DNA from 4 places in the Gracilibacillus caseinilyticus genome. Region 2 is predicted to be linked to each of the others. Evidence: riboswitches for the same ligand, from Rfam matches in the RefSeq annotation. Region 2 holds a riboswitch; each other region holds the start of a gene.
The links. A riboswitch is a leader RNA that binds a small molecule or an ion and turns the genes downstream of it on or off. The one in region 2 is predicted to bind S-adenosylmethionine.

Region 1 (3,150 bases), 1.4 Mb from region 2:
TTGGAAATAGTTCGCATCTAATGTACCGCTATCTAAATCATCGTTTGGAAAAACATAGTCTTGGTATTCTTCAATGGTAAGTTCAATACCTTTTTCTTCTAATAACGGTTTTGCTTCCTCTAAGATTTCTGCGTGTGGAACACTTGTAGCTCCGACGGTTAATTCTGTAGGACCTTCTGCATTTTGACTATCTTCTTCACTTGTACCGCAAGCTGCTAAAACAAAAAGCAATAGCGCAAATAATAATGTAACAAATTTTTTCATGATAGATCATCCCTTCTTATTTTTTATCGTTTGTCTATCTTCTTGGATAGGAAATCCCCAATAAATTGGAATATAAATACAATGATAATGATGAGAATCGTACATGCCAGAATCACATCAAAATCGCGGCGTTGGAAACCTTGTAAGTAAGCTAAGCTACCAAGTCCCCCTGCACCAATAGCCCCCGCCATTGCGGTATAGCCGATTAAGGCAATAGCTGTTACTGTTAAGCCTGAAATAAGAGCTGGCAATGATTCAGGTAACAATACTTTGAAAATTATCGTAGATGTTTTTGCTCCCATTGCTTTTGCTGCTTCAATTACACCTTTGTCAACTTCTTTCAACCCAATTTCAACTAAACGAGCATAGAACGGAGCTGCACCAATGATGAGGGCAGGTAATGCTGCTTTCCATCCTCTGATCGTGCCAACTAAAAAGTCTGTGAATGGAAATAGTAGCAATATTAATATAATGAACGGAATCGCCCGGAATATGTTAACGACCGCAGCCGTAACAAAATTGATTGGCCGATTTTGCCAGAGGTTACCTCTCTCCGTTAGGAATAAAAGTAAACCGAGTAAGATTCCAAAGATTAACGTACCGATAACGGATACGATCGTCATATAAAATGTTTCTGCTGTTGCTTCCCATAAATCTGCAGGAACGACATTCGGAAACCATTCTTTAAACATGCTTTAACACCTCAACTTCTACACCTTCATTTTGCATAAAGTCTAGGGACTCTCTGATTACATCATTATTGCCGTTTACTTCAATATACAATGTCCCGTAGGCACCTTCCTGTGTGGGAGAAATTGAGCCTTGCAAAATATTTATTTCGACATCGAATTTCTTGGATACTTCACTGATTAGTGCACGTTTCGCACTGTTGCCGATAAAGTGCACTTTGACCACTTCACTGTCGTCAAGGTCATTAATGAAAGCCGACAGATTATTTTTGTCATGTTCTAACGGATTCAGCTGCTGAACGAATCGTTGTGTTGTTTTTGATTGCGGTCTGACAAACACATCTAATACCTCACCAGACTCTACAACTTTCCCGTTTTCCATAACAGCAACACGATGACATATTTGCTGGATAACGTGCATCTCATGGGTAATCAGGATAATCGTTAATCCTAATTTTTTATTGATGGAAACTAACAGGTCCAAAATGTCATCTGTTGTTTCAGGATCTAAAGCGGAAGTTGCTTCATCACATAACAACACTTCAGGGTCATTTGCGAGAGCTCTGGCAATCCCGACTCTTTGCTTTTGACCACCACTTAATTGCGATGGATAATTTTCTTCTTTGCCTGAAAGTCCAACAAGATTGATTAATTCAAGCACTTTTTCTTTTCTTTTTGCTTTGGGAACACCAGCTATTTCAAGTGGAAACGCGATGTTGTCATAAACAGTTCGCGACCATAACAGGTTAAAATGCTGAAAAATCATCCCGATTTTTTGTCGATTATTCCGCAACTCATTGTGTTGCATTTTGGTAATATCTTTATCATGAATAACCACTGAGCCGTCAGTCGGTTCTTCGAGGCGATTGATCAAACGGACAAATGTACTTTTACCGGCACCACTATATCCAATTACACCAAATATTTCGCCTTTATCTATTGTTAACGAGACATCATCAACCGCTTGAACGGATTGCGTTTTTGTCTGATATAATTTCGACAAATTTTTTATCTTAATCATACTTTCACACTCCTTTGCGTTCATGCTGTCAACCTACTATATATTGTGAGTCAACCAAATAAAAAAATCCCTTCTGACACAAGAGGACAGAAAGGAAGTTCATTCTTTGTCCTCTCATCTATCAAAGCACACTGCACTTTGTAGGATTTAGCACCTATCAGCTTTCTGACGGTTGCCGGGTTTCACAGGGCCAGTCCCTCCACCACTCTTGATAAGAGATTTCCGTATTCAATTAATTTAAACAATATCGTATCATGTCGAATTTAATTCGTCAATTGGTTTTGTAAAAGTAAAATAATTCAGATTATTCAGTTAATATACATGTTATAATAGATTGGGGAAGGGGATATAAAATCAGCCTCTTCCTTATTATCTACCTACGGATTAGGTCAAGTGGAACTGCTATACCTATGTGGTAATTTTGAGATGTTTTATCTGCTTAGAAAAGCTCCGGAAATATGCTCCGCGTCCTGTGAGGCACGACTTCAGCTAGGCTACAACTTGCACTGCTTCCTTATTGCCTTGTGCTGCCTCGCCTTTATAACAGTTGTTGTATGCTTACAAAAAAAGCCTCGGCTAAACGCCAAGACTTTTCAACTAACCATTAATTGATCAATGATTGTAACGGAGCTGGGATTCTGCCGCCGCGTTGAATAAATTTGTCAGGTGCGAACTGATTCACTCCAATAATTGGAGCGCGTCCTAGCAGACCACCAAATTCTACTGTTTCGCCTTCTTCCTTGCCAATAACAGGGATGACACGGACAGCAGTGGTTTTCTTATTAATCATACCAATTGCTGCTTCATCGGCAATGATGGCTGCCAGTGTTTCCGGTGATGCTTTTCCTTCTAGTGCGATCATATCCAGACCGACAGAACAAACACACGTCATCGCCTCTAATTTGGAGAGGCTTAGTGCACCGTCTTCAATTCCGCGAATCATACCGTTATCTTCACTGACAGGAATGAAAGCACCACTGAGACCACCGACATATGAACTCGCCATTGCACCACCTTTTTTAACAGCATCATTCATTAATGCTAGAGCAGCGATTGTACCATGGGTTCCGACACGTTCCAGCCCGATTTCTTCCAAGATCTCAGCTACACTATCATTTAATGCATTCGTTGGAGCGAGTGATAAATCCATGATACCAAAAGGCACATTTAATTGAT
Region 2 (3,150 bases):
CGTCCTAACTAACAAAATAACATACAAACCAGCTATAATATGGATTATGTAAAGTGGCAAATAGCGGTCATTTTGAAATGATTCATGTGCTGGGACACCTTTACCAGCCACTTTTCACCTGTGGGGGTCTATGTGCCAGCCTGCGCTATGGTACAGACACTTTAAGGAGACAAAACCAGCCGGGAAACACCATCATTTGTCTTCTTTCTTTTTTAAACACTACAAATCTCTGGTGTCTGCCACCACTTTTGGCTCCTTTCTCGCTAATGAAAGTAATTATATACTTTACATTCTTATTAGAAAAAACTCGGCATTCGCCTCGTCTATTAGCGAGTACCGTCGTTTTTCATATACTTGGTACATTCAAGGTTTTCACTACGTCGAGCTTTTCCATTATTAAATTTTTCCTGCCGTATTAAAAAAACAACAGGAGAACTTCCCTCCTGTTGTTTTATAAAATCGTGATGCGGTTTTTGGCTGGTGTTCTTGGTACTGGTGTTTGTGATTTGGACGGATAGCCGACATGAATTTGTCCTACTACTCTCTCATTGTCTTTCAAGCCGATCAATTCTGCCGTCTCCTCACAGAATGCCAATTTACCAGATTTCCAGAAAACACTTAGGCCCTGCTCCCATGCTAATAAACTGAAATTTTGCAACAAACAGCTGGATGAAGCATAATCTTCTTCTTGTAATTTTTCTTGTTCATGTAACGTATTAATAACAAAGAAAATAAAAGGTACATTCATAACCTTTTGATACGCATTCTCACCTATCACTTTTAGATCTTCTTTTGAAGCATTATGGCTTTTTGCTTTTGCTACTTCCCGATTAATCTCAGCTAATTTTTGTTTTGTTTCCTCTTGTAAAAATACAAAACGCCACGGTTCTGTCATTTTATGATTAGGTACCCAAACAGCCGTCTCCAACATTTGCTGGATTTGATCTATCGAAACTTTTTTATCCAAATACGAACCGATCGAGCGACGTTCTTTTATCAATTGTTGTAAACTCATGAAGGCTCTCCCCTCTGTTAATGATAATCATTTTCAACTAATATAATTCTATCATAGCTATGTATACTGTCAAGTAAACAAAATTTTCTGAAACTTTTTCTGAAAAATACTTGTAATTGAATTATTTTTAATGTAATATACTTACAAAAGTTACTATCAATTACATACTTTCTTATCCAGAGAGGTGGAGGGACTGGCCTGACGATACCTCAGCAACCGTCATATCATGACAAGGTGCTAATTCCAGCAAGCGTAATGCTTGGAAGATGAGAGACATTTACCAATCTATCTCCGTCTTTTAAACAGGCGGAGATTTTTTTATTTTGTAGAAAAGAGGTGATTCTCCTTGCCAGACATTCTTACTAGTTTAAGAGATCGTTTGGTTGTGGCAGATGGCGCGATCGGTACACTGCTCTATGCTCATGGTGTCGATCGATGCTTTGAATCGTACAACTTAAGTCATCCAGATGAAATCTTACGTGTGCATCAATCTTATCTTGATGCCGGCTCAGAGGTGATCCAAACCAATACGTATGGGGCCAATTATATTAAACTGACACGTTTCGGTTTGGAAGATCGTGTCCATCACATTAATTCCAAGGCGGTCAAAATCGCTAAGAGTGCAGCAGGCGATAAAGCAGCAGTCCTCGGTACGATGGGTGGTATACGAGGTGTACAAAAGTTAGTAGCTTCGCGGAAAGAAATAGTCCGCAGTTTCAAGGAACAGCTTTTCACACTTTTACTTGAAGGTGTTGATGGGATCCTACTCGAAACCTATTATGACTTCGAAGAAATCCAAGAGGCATTACAAATTGCCCGTGAAGAGACGAACATCCCAATCATTACGAACGTATCCATGCATGAACCGGGCGTTTTGGAAAATGGTATCAGTCTCCCCTATGCATTAGCTAAGTTGGAAGAATTAGGGGCAGATGTAGTCGGTGTCAATTGTCACCTAGGTCCGTATTACATGCTTAAAGCATTGGAATCTGTACCTTTATTAGAAAATGCATATTTAGCTGCTTATCCGAATGCCAGCCTGCCCGCCTACGATAACGGGAAATTAGTGTATAGCGAACGCACACAATATTTTGAACAGTGTGCCAAAGATTTCCGTGATCAAGGGGTCCGATTACTCGGTGGCTGTTGTGGTACTACACCAGAGCATATCCGTGCCTTTAAAGACGGCGTCAAAGATTTAACACCATTAAAAGAAAAAGAAGTCAAAACCATTACGTTCACACCTGAACAACAAGCAACACCGCCACAACGTGTTACTTTGGCCGATAAGGCCAGGCAGGAACATACAGTAATAGTCGAGCTTGATGCACCTAAACATTTAGATACGAATGACTTCATCGAAGGTGTCTTTGCCTTGGAAAAAGCCGGTGTTGACGCCATTACTTTAGCAGATAATTCGTTAGCTACACCAAGAATCAGTAATGTCGCTATGGCAGTCAAAATGAAAGAACTTGGTTGTAAAGTAAAACCTTTGATTCATTTAACTTGCCGGGACCGCAATTTAATTGGGTTGCAGTCACACTTATTAGGCATGCATACCTTAGGATTCGATGAAATTCTCGCTATTACTGGTGATCCGACACGCATTGGCGGATTCCCTGGCGCATCCTCTGTTTTCGATGTTACGTCTTTTGAATTAACAAGATTGATTAAACAGTGTAATCAAGGGTTATCTTTTTCAGGCAGCTCTTTGAAAACCAAAACCAATTTTCAAGTGGCTGCAGCATTTAATCCGAATGTTGCCAATCTTGAAAAAGCAGTAAAACGGATGGAAAAGAAAATTGAGCATGGTGCTGATTATTTTCTTACCCAGCCAATTTTTAATCATGAACAAATCATACAATTACACCGGTTAACCAAAAACATTGACAAACCGATATTCATCGGGATCATGCCACTTACCTCTCATCGCAACGCAGAATTTCTTCATAATGAAGTGCCGGGCATGAAGCTGTCTGACGAAGTACGTTCACGCATGCAGCAACATCAGAATCGTCATGACAGCCGCAGAGAAGGAATCAATATTGCCAAAGAATTAATTGATACTGCCATTCAATACTTTAATGGCATCTATATTGTTACACCGTTTATGCACTATCCGGCAACAGCCGAAT
Region 3 (3,150 bases), 1.4 Mb from region 2:
CACCATCCACAATGCCTGTTGTTGTCACTACATGCTGAATACTATCCATCTGTTCTGCTATTTCCTCTACCTTATCGGAAATATCAAATGGTTTTCCCTTATATTGATAATGAAGATGAGCAATCAATACTTTAGGCTGTACTTGGCCAATACGATCGATAATACCCTTCGCTCCGAAATCCGGTGAACAAGACGTCCAAATCGCACCAAGCGAAGCAGTAGCTAATAATGCTACAAGGCCGTCAATATTATTTGTCGTAACTCCTGCAACACAATCGCCTCGTTTCACGCCTAGCTGCTTAAATCCTTGTTGAGCTTTAGCCACTTGCTCGCTGAGATCTCTAAATGTGATCGCTTGTGTCACGCCTGTTTCGTCCGCTTGAAAAACGGCTATGTTGTCAGGATTGGCTTGCAGGACATTTTCTGCAAAATTAAGTGATGCATCAGGAAAGAAAACCGCATCCACCATTGAATCTGCTGGATTGTAATAGCGAGTGCCCTTTTCACCAATAATACCGGCATAATCCCAAACAGCTGACCAAAATTCCGCAATATGGGTAATCGACCATCGGTGCAGTCTGTCGTATGGAAATAATGACTGATCAACAAACACAGCAAAGGCTTTTAGATGGGACTGATCGATATCACGTTGTGCAGGTTCCCATAATACTCGGTTACGGGTTACAATTTGACTACTCATGATCATTCTCCTTTCGTTGGTACTTCAATTAAAATAGCAATTCCTTGACCACCGCCTCCACATAATGCAGCTATTCCTTTGCCACCGCCACGTCGTTGTAACTCTTTCGCTAAGGTCAATATTAATCGAAAGCCTGTACCACCAAGTGGATGACCAATTGCGATCGCTCCACCGTTGACATTCACTTTATCCAAATCGAGGTCAAGTGCACGACAGCTTGCAATTACCACACTTGCAAAAGCTTCGTTAATTTCAAATAAATCAATATCGTCGACCGACAGCTTCTGTGCTGTTAACAGCTTCTGAATCGCATCAGCTGGTTTTGTTTGTAAACTGGCATCTGGTCCTGCCGTTTCTGTCCAACCGGTAATCGTTGCAAGTGGAGAAAGATCCAATGCTTCTGCCTTTTCACTGGATGTGACGATACCGATACTTGCTCCATCTGTCATCTGCGAAGCATTCCCCGCCGTTATCGTGCCACCCTCTGCAAATACAGGTTTCAAGTTTGCTAGTCTTTCCGCTGTTGTCTGCTCACGTATGCCTTCATCTTCCTCTAAAATGTCTGAAAAAGGTATAATCTCTTCTCGCAAAAACCCTTTCGACCGAGCGAAGGCTGCGCGCTGTTGCGAGAGTGCTGCGAGGTGATCCTGTTCCGTTCGTCCAATACCATATTTCTGATTTGCCTGTTCCGTCAACGCTCCCATTGATTGCTCACTCAATGAACACCATAACCCATCATGTAATAACGTATCTGTCATGGTCTGGTGCCCAAACTTTTTACTATGTTTCGTTACTGTAAAAGGTGCATTCGACATTGAATCAAATCCACCAACGATATAAGTTGTGCCTTCCTGCAACAAAATTCTTCGGGCTGCATCAATTACAGAAGCTACTCCACCTAAACAAACATTGTTCAACGTAATAGCAGGGGTATGACTGCTAATCCCAGCTGCATGTGCTACTTGTCTTGCAGGATTTTGGCCTTGTCCAGCCTGAATGACTTCCGCTAACAACACACCATCAAACGGCGCTAATTCAGGATATTTTTCATGTAAGTACTTCATTGGCGCACTTGCCAATTCAGTGGCCGAATATGATGATAATGCTCCGTTCCATTTTCCAAAAGGCGTCCTTATACCGTCTACAAGTACAATCGACATTAGATATTCACCCTCTTATTTATTTACTAGCTTAATAGTTTTTTGAATATATTTAATATTCAGACTTTTTTGGTTAATAAAAGCTGGTAAAACAGATCCCTTTTGTGTAAAACAAAAAATCTCCCTATCTAGAGATAGAGAGATTCAACTTGCTAATAAAACTCCTTATCTCTACTAAGTATAGTGACTTAGTTGGATTTGGCACCTATATTAAGCAATGCTTAATGGTTGCCGAGGCTTCAAAGGGCCATTCCCTCCACCTCTCTTGATAAGACAAGATCCTATTAAGTTAACGTTTTGATTATTGATAACTTTAGCATGTTTTGTCGTTATATGTCAATGGCAGAAAAACACCATTAATCAACAGCACTGAATTCGTGTACCCACACTTTCATCTTCGGTCCCCAAGGCATACCAGGGTGAAGAGATAAAATAGACTGTTTGTATGCTTCTAAATTATCGTATCCTTCTCGCTTAGCGTCCTCATCCGTAATCATTCCAAGTGACTGTTGATACACATTATCGACACGGAAATGGTGATCTTTCAGTGTCATCACCTCTCCAATATCCGCATATCGGCCATTTCGTCTTGTTGCTGTTTTTTCTCCTTTAATGACTTTTTCTACGTCTGCTTCTATTGTAACAAGGCGGTCAATTGTACACGTTTTTGGCGGCAACTGCTGTGAGTTATGTTGATTACTCATCTTGCATCTTTCCTTTCTATCCAATAAAGATAATCATTTTATATAAAATAAATCAGCATATTTTGCGGGACACTTCTTTTTTATTTTATCACAGCACCGGCAACTATTCATGGGGGTGAACCTAATAAAAACTGAACATTTCGTGTCAAAATCGTATTTTGTCAGGAATAGATGATTATTTGTCCAACATAGAAAACAATCGAGATACGGTTTGATATAAGAAATCAGACTAATACAATAGACCTATCACCTTCCAAATAATAAAAATAGTTAATCGATAACCTTGATAAATCAAAGTGAATAAGCACCTGTTCCAGAAAAAAAACAAATGATTTTGTCCAAAAAACAGAGATAACCGGGTAAATTCTATTAATTATAAAATTTATAATAAATTAGATTGTTTTATAATTACTTTGTGTTAGAATGTATTCTATAAAGTCATCGATTAGCTAAAAAACACTCTATTATTCATTGTTTTTTTACCTCTTTCTAAGATTCACGAAAGGAGGAAAATTATTCAAAAGAAAGAGATAAAATAAAAATTTTAACGAGGTGATTTTATGAAAACAATTAAAAAAAGATCTTT
Region 4 (3,150 bases), 170 kb from region 2:
ATAAGAATGAGGTGGTTGGCCGGAGCGGTATTCAAGCACACTAAATCTGTCAACTTCAACACTTGTTAGCATAAAGAAGTCTCAACAAATTGTCATTACTTCGCAGTATGCTTCAACAATGTATTACTTTTAGATAGTTTTGTTAGATTACACAATTTGGTCATTCCTCAGGAAGGCGTTTTGTTCTGCAGGTGCTGCTCTCCCCACTCAATCATCTCATATAATAACCCTTTGATGCTTTCTCCATAGTCAGTTAATGAATATTCCACTTTAGGAGGTACAACCTGATAGGACTTCTTTTTAATCAACCTATCTTGTTCTAATTCTTTCAGCTGTTTGATCAGTGTCTGATGGTTGATTAATGGTATCTGCTTCTTTAATTGACCAAAACGTAAAGTACCTTTTTCGTAAAGAGTCAACAAAATAACTGCTTTCCATTTACCACAAACAACATCCAAGGTCACCTTTATACTTTCCAGGTTTTGATTCATCTTCATATCGCTCCTTATACGGTATATATAAATATACCACTTTAAATATCTGTTTAATCTTATAAACTAGTAAGTGATGCTATTTTTTTAGGATGACCAACTTTTTGTCGCCGTTTCCTAATACACAACCAAACATACGTTTTTAGAAAGGAGTGCAGTATGTGACATCATCTTCATGTAAAGAAAAGGTCTCACACTGGATGAAAAAAAAGAAACAATTAATCGTCTCATCACTTATCGAGCATGATCAACCAGAACAGCTGACTGTCTTCTTGCAAAGTCTTATCTACTTAATAAGCAAGAAAATACCTATTACAACAAACCAAGCTGTTTTAAACAATATAAAAGAAATCGGTTATAAAAAAGGGCATGTTATTACAGATCAACGGATATTCCTGCAGATGATCGATCATTTTCCTTATATTAGCGCCCATATTATTCAGCACTTATTGGAGGAGAAAAAATGGCACAATTTCCCCAATAACGAATACGATGGCATAAGAAAAACAATAGATGAAATCATTTTGTTCTACAATGCAGGATTTATCCATGGCTACCTTGACTCCCATCATGAATCTCTGCCTCCACGATCCGATAATAAACATGTTAAAGATCTTCCCGTACCTATTATAAAAGTGGATGATGATATTGATATTTGTCCATTAATTGGTACACTGGATGATAACAAGACAACACTTTTGATCAATATGACAATCCAACACATTGCAGAAACAAAAATGGATTACGTTATTTTTGATTTTACCGGGATTACTACCGTGACTGATTCTGGCATCTATAACCTTTTTTATACGGTACAACTGATGGAGTTAATTGGATTGACAATTATATTTACTGGTATAAGAAGTCAATCAGCCTTACACTCTTCATTGCTTAGTCAAAAACTAAAAGATAAACAAGTATTTCAAACTGTAAAAGATGCACTGGAATCATTGAATAAAAATCATGAAACAGGATAAAAACCGATATATCAGGGTTTCAGAAGCAACTATTGCTAAAAAAAGATTTCAAATAAGCAGAAGCAAATGATGATTTTTACAATTTTTACATGTATCTGTATTGACATTTAGCGCTAAAACATTTACTATGTTATTAAATGAAAATGAATGGAATTCTTATCCAGAGAGATGGAGGGGCAGGCCCAATGAAATCTCGGCAACAGGTTGTATGGAAAACACTGTGCCAAATCCTGCGGTGCAATGAAGCGTTGCAACCGGAAGATAAGAAGGAATGCTGATACACTGACAACCTTCTTATCACCAACCGATAGGAAGGTTTTTTTAATAAGGAGGATGCAATCATGTTGACTTACGCAAACTATAGCGACAGTTCTTTAAATCATGAGGAACCATCTGCATCAGACCCAACCAAAGGTGCACAAGATATCCTTAATTGGGCCTATCAGACGTATGGTGACTCGCTTGTCTATGCTTGTAGTTTTGGTGCTGAAAGTATGGTAATGATAGATTTGATTGCGAATGTGAAGCCAGATGCCAGATTAGTATTTTTAGACACAGGTCTCCATTTCCAAGAAACATATGATTTGATCGACGAAGTGAAAGAAAAATATCCCAAACTGGATATTTTCATGAAGAAACCTTCTCTTACAGTCGATGAACAGCGAGAACAATATGGTTCCGCCCTATGGAGCCGAGATCCTAATCAATGCTGCTACATTCGTAAGATAAAACCGCTTGAAGAAGTGCTGAGTGGAGCAACAGCCTGGATATCTGGTCTGCGAAGAGCTCAATCACCTTCAAGAGCTAATACCGACTTTATTAACAAAGATGACAGGTTCGAATCTGTGAAGGTTTGTCCATTGATTCATTGGACTTGGGATGATGTTTGGAATTACATTAGGGATCATCAATTGCCTTATAACTCACTTCATGATGAGAACTATCCGAGCATTGGCTGTATACCTTGTACGTCCAAAGTATTGGATAACGAAGATGAACGTGCAGGCAGATGGGCCAATTTTAACAAAACAGAATGCGGACTTCACGTTGCTCCGCAGTCGGCAAAATAACTATTTTTTTATAGCTATAACAAAGTAAATCTATCGGATTAATTATTTAAAGAGGTGAACACGTTGACATTACAAGTAGTAAATAGTCCCTTTGATCAAAAACAGACCGAAATCTTAAATCAGCTGCTCCCAACATTGACAGATGCTCAGAAAAATTGGCTAGCAGGATATTTGGCCGCCTCTCAGGCTAACGCTAGCCAGGCGGCACCTGCGCCCGAACAGACTGCCACACAACAAGTGGCAACGAGAACGGTAACAATTCTTTACGGATCCGAAACAGGTAATAGCCAGGAGCTTGCGGAAAAACTATCGGAACAACTCAAGTCGATCCAAAGGGACGTTACCATCTCCTGTATGGACGATTATAAACCAAAAAAACTAAAGGAAGTAGAGGATTTATTCATTGTAACAGCAACCCATGGTGAGGGAGATCCGCCTGATAACGCGATTCAGTTCCATGAATTTCTGCATGGACGTAAAGCGCCAAAACTGGATAATGTGAACTTCGCCGTCTTATCATTAGGGGACGAATCCTATGAGCATTTCTGTCAAACTGGTAAAGATTTTGACAAACGCCTCGAGGAGCTAGGAGCTACACGGATCCACCCACGC

Region 1: linked by a shared signal. The riboswitch ahead of MUN88_RS01735 (methionine ABC transporter ATP-binding protein) and the one ahead of MUN88_RS08635 (bifunctional homocysteine S-methyltransferase/methylenetetrahydrofolate reductase) in region 2 are both predicted to bind S-adenosylmethionine.
Region 3: linked by a shared signal. The riboswitch ahead of MUN88_RS01890 (thiolase family protein) and the one ahead of MUN88_RS08635 (bifunctional homocysteine S-methyltransferase/methylenetetrahydrofolate reductase) in region 2 are both predicted to bind S-adenosylmethionine.
Region 4: linked by a shared signal. The riboswitch ahead of MUN88_RS07910 (phosphoadenylyl-sulfate reductase) and the one ahead of MUN88_RS08635 (bifunctional homocysteine S-methyltransferase/methylenetetrahydrofolate reductase) in region 2 are both predicted to bind S-adenosylmethionine.

What each region holds. Positions count from the first base shown of each region.
Region 1 covers NZ_CP095072.1:365,769-368,918, reverse strand. The annotation lists gene MUN88_RS01745 (MetQ/NlpA family ABC transporter substrate-binding protein) at 1-264, opposite strand, end outside; gene MUN88_RS01740 (methionine ABC transporter permease) at 288-956, opposite strand; gene MUN88_RS01735 (methionine ABC transporter ATP-binding protein) at 949-1,974, opposite strand; SAM riboswitch class I at 2,086-2,192, opposite strand; gene MUN88_RS01730 (PFL family protein) at 2,579-3,150, opposite strand, start outside.
Region 2 covers NZ_CP095072.1:1,808,229-1,811,378, reverse strand. The annotation lists gene MUN88_RS08640 (nitroreductase family protein) at 452-1,015, opposite strand; SAM riboswitch class I at 1,185-1,288, shown strand; gene MUN88_RS08635 (bifunctional homocysteine S-methyltransferase/methylenetetrahydrofolate reductase) at 1,362-3,150, shown strand, end outside.
Region 3 covers NZ_CP095072.1:400,121-403,270, forward strand. The annotation lists gene MUN88_RS01885 (acetoacetate--CoA ligase) at 1-700, opposite strand, end outside; gene MUN88_RS01890 (thiolase family protein) at 703-1,860, opposite strand; SAM riboswitch class I at 2,023-2,135, opposite strand; gene MUN88_RS01895 (ASCH domain-containing protein) at 2,217-2,564, opposite strand; gene MUN88_RS01900 (glycoside hydrolase family 5 protein) at 3,125-3,150, shown strand, end outside.
Region 4 covers NZ_CP095072.1:1,640,736-1,643,885, reverse strand. The annotation lists gene MUN88_RS07920 (winged helix-turn-helix transcriptional regulator) at 168-491, opposite strand; gene MUN88_RS07915 (STAS domain-containing protein) at 653-1,468, shown strand; SAM riboswitch class I at 1,622-1,736, shown strand; gene MUN88_RS07910 (phosphoadenylyl-sulfate reductase) at 1,810-2,538, shown strand; gene MUN88_RS07905 (assimilatory sulfite reductase (NADPH) flavoprotein subunit) at 2,602-3,150, shown strand, end outside.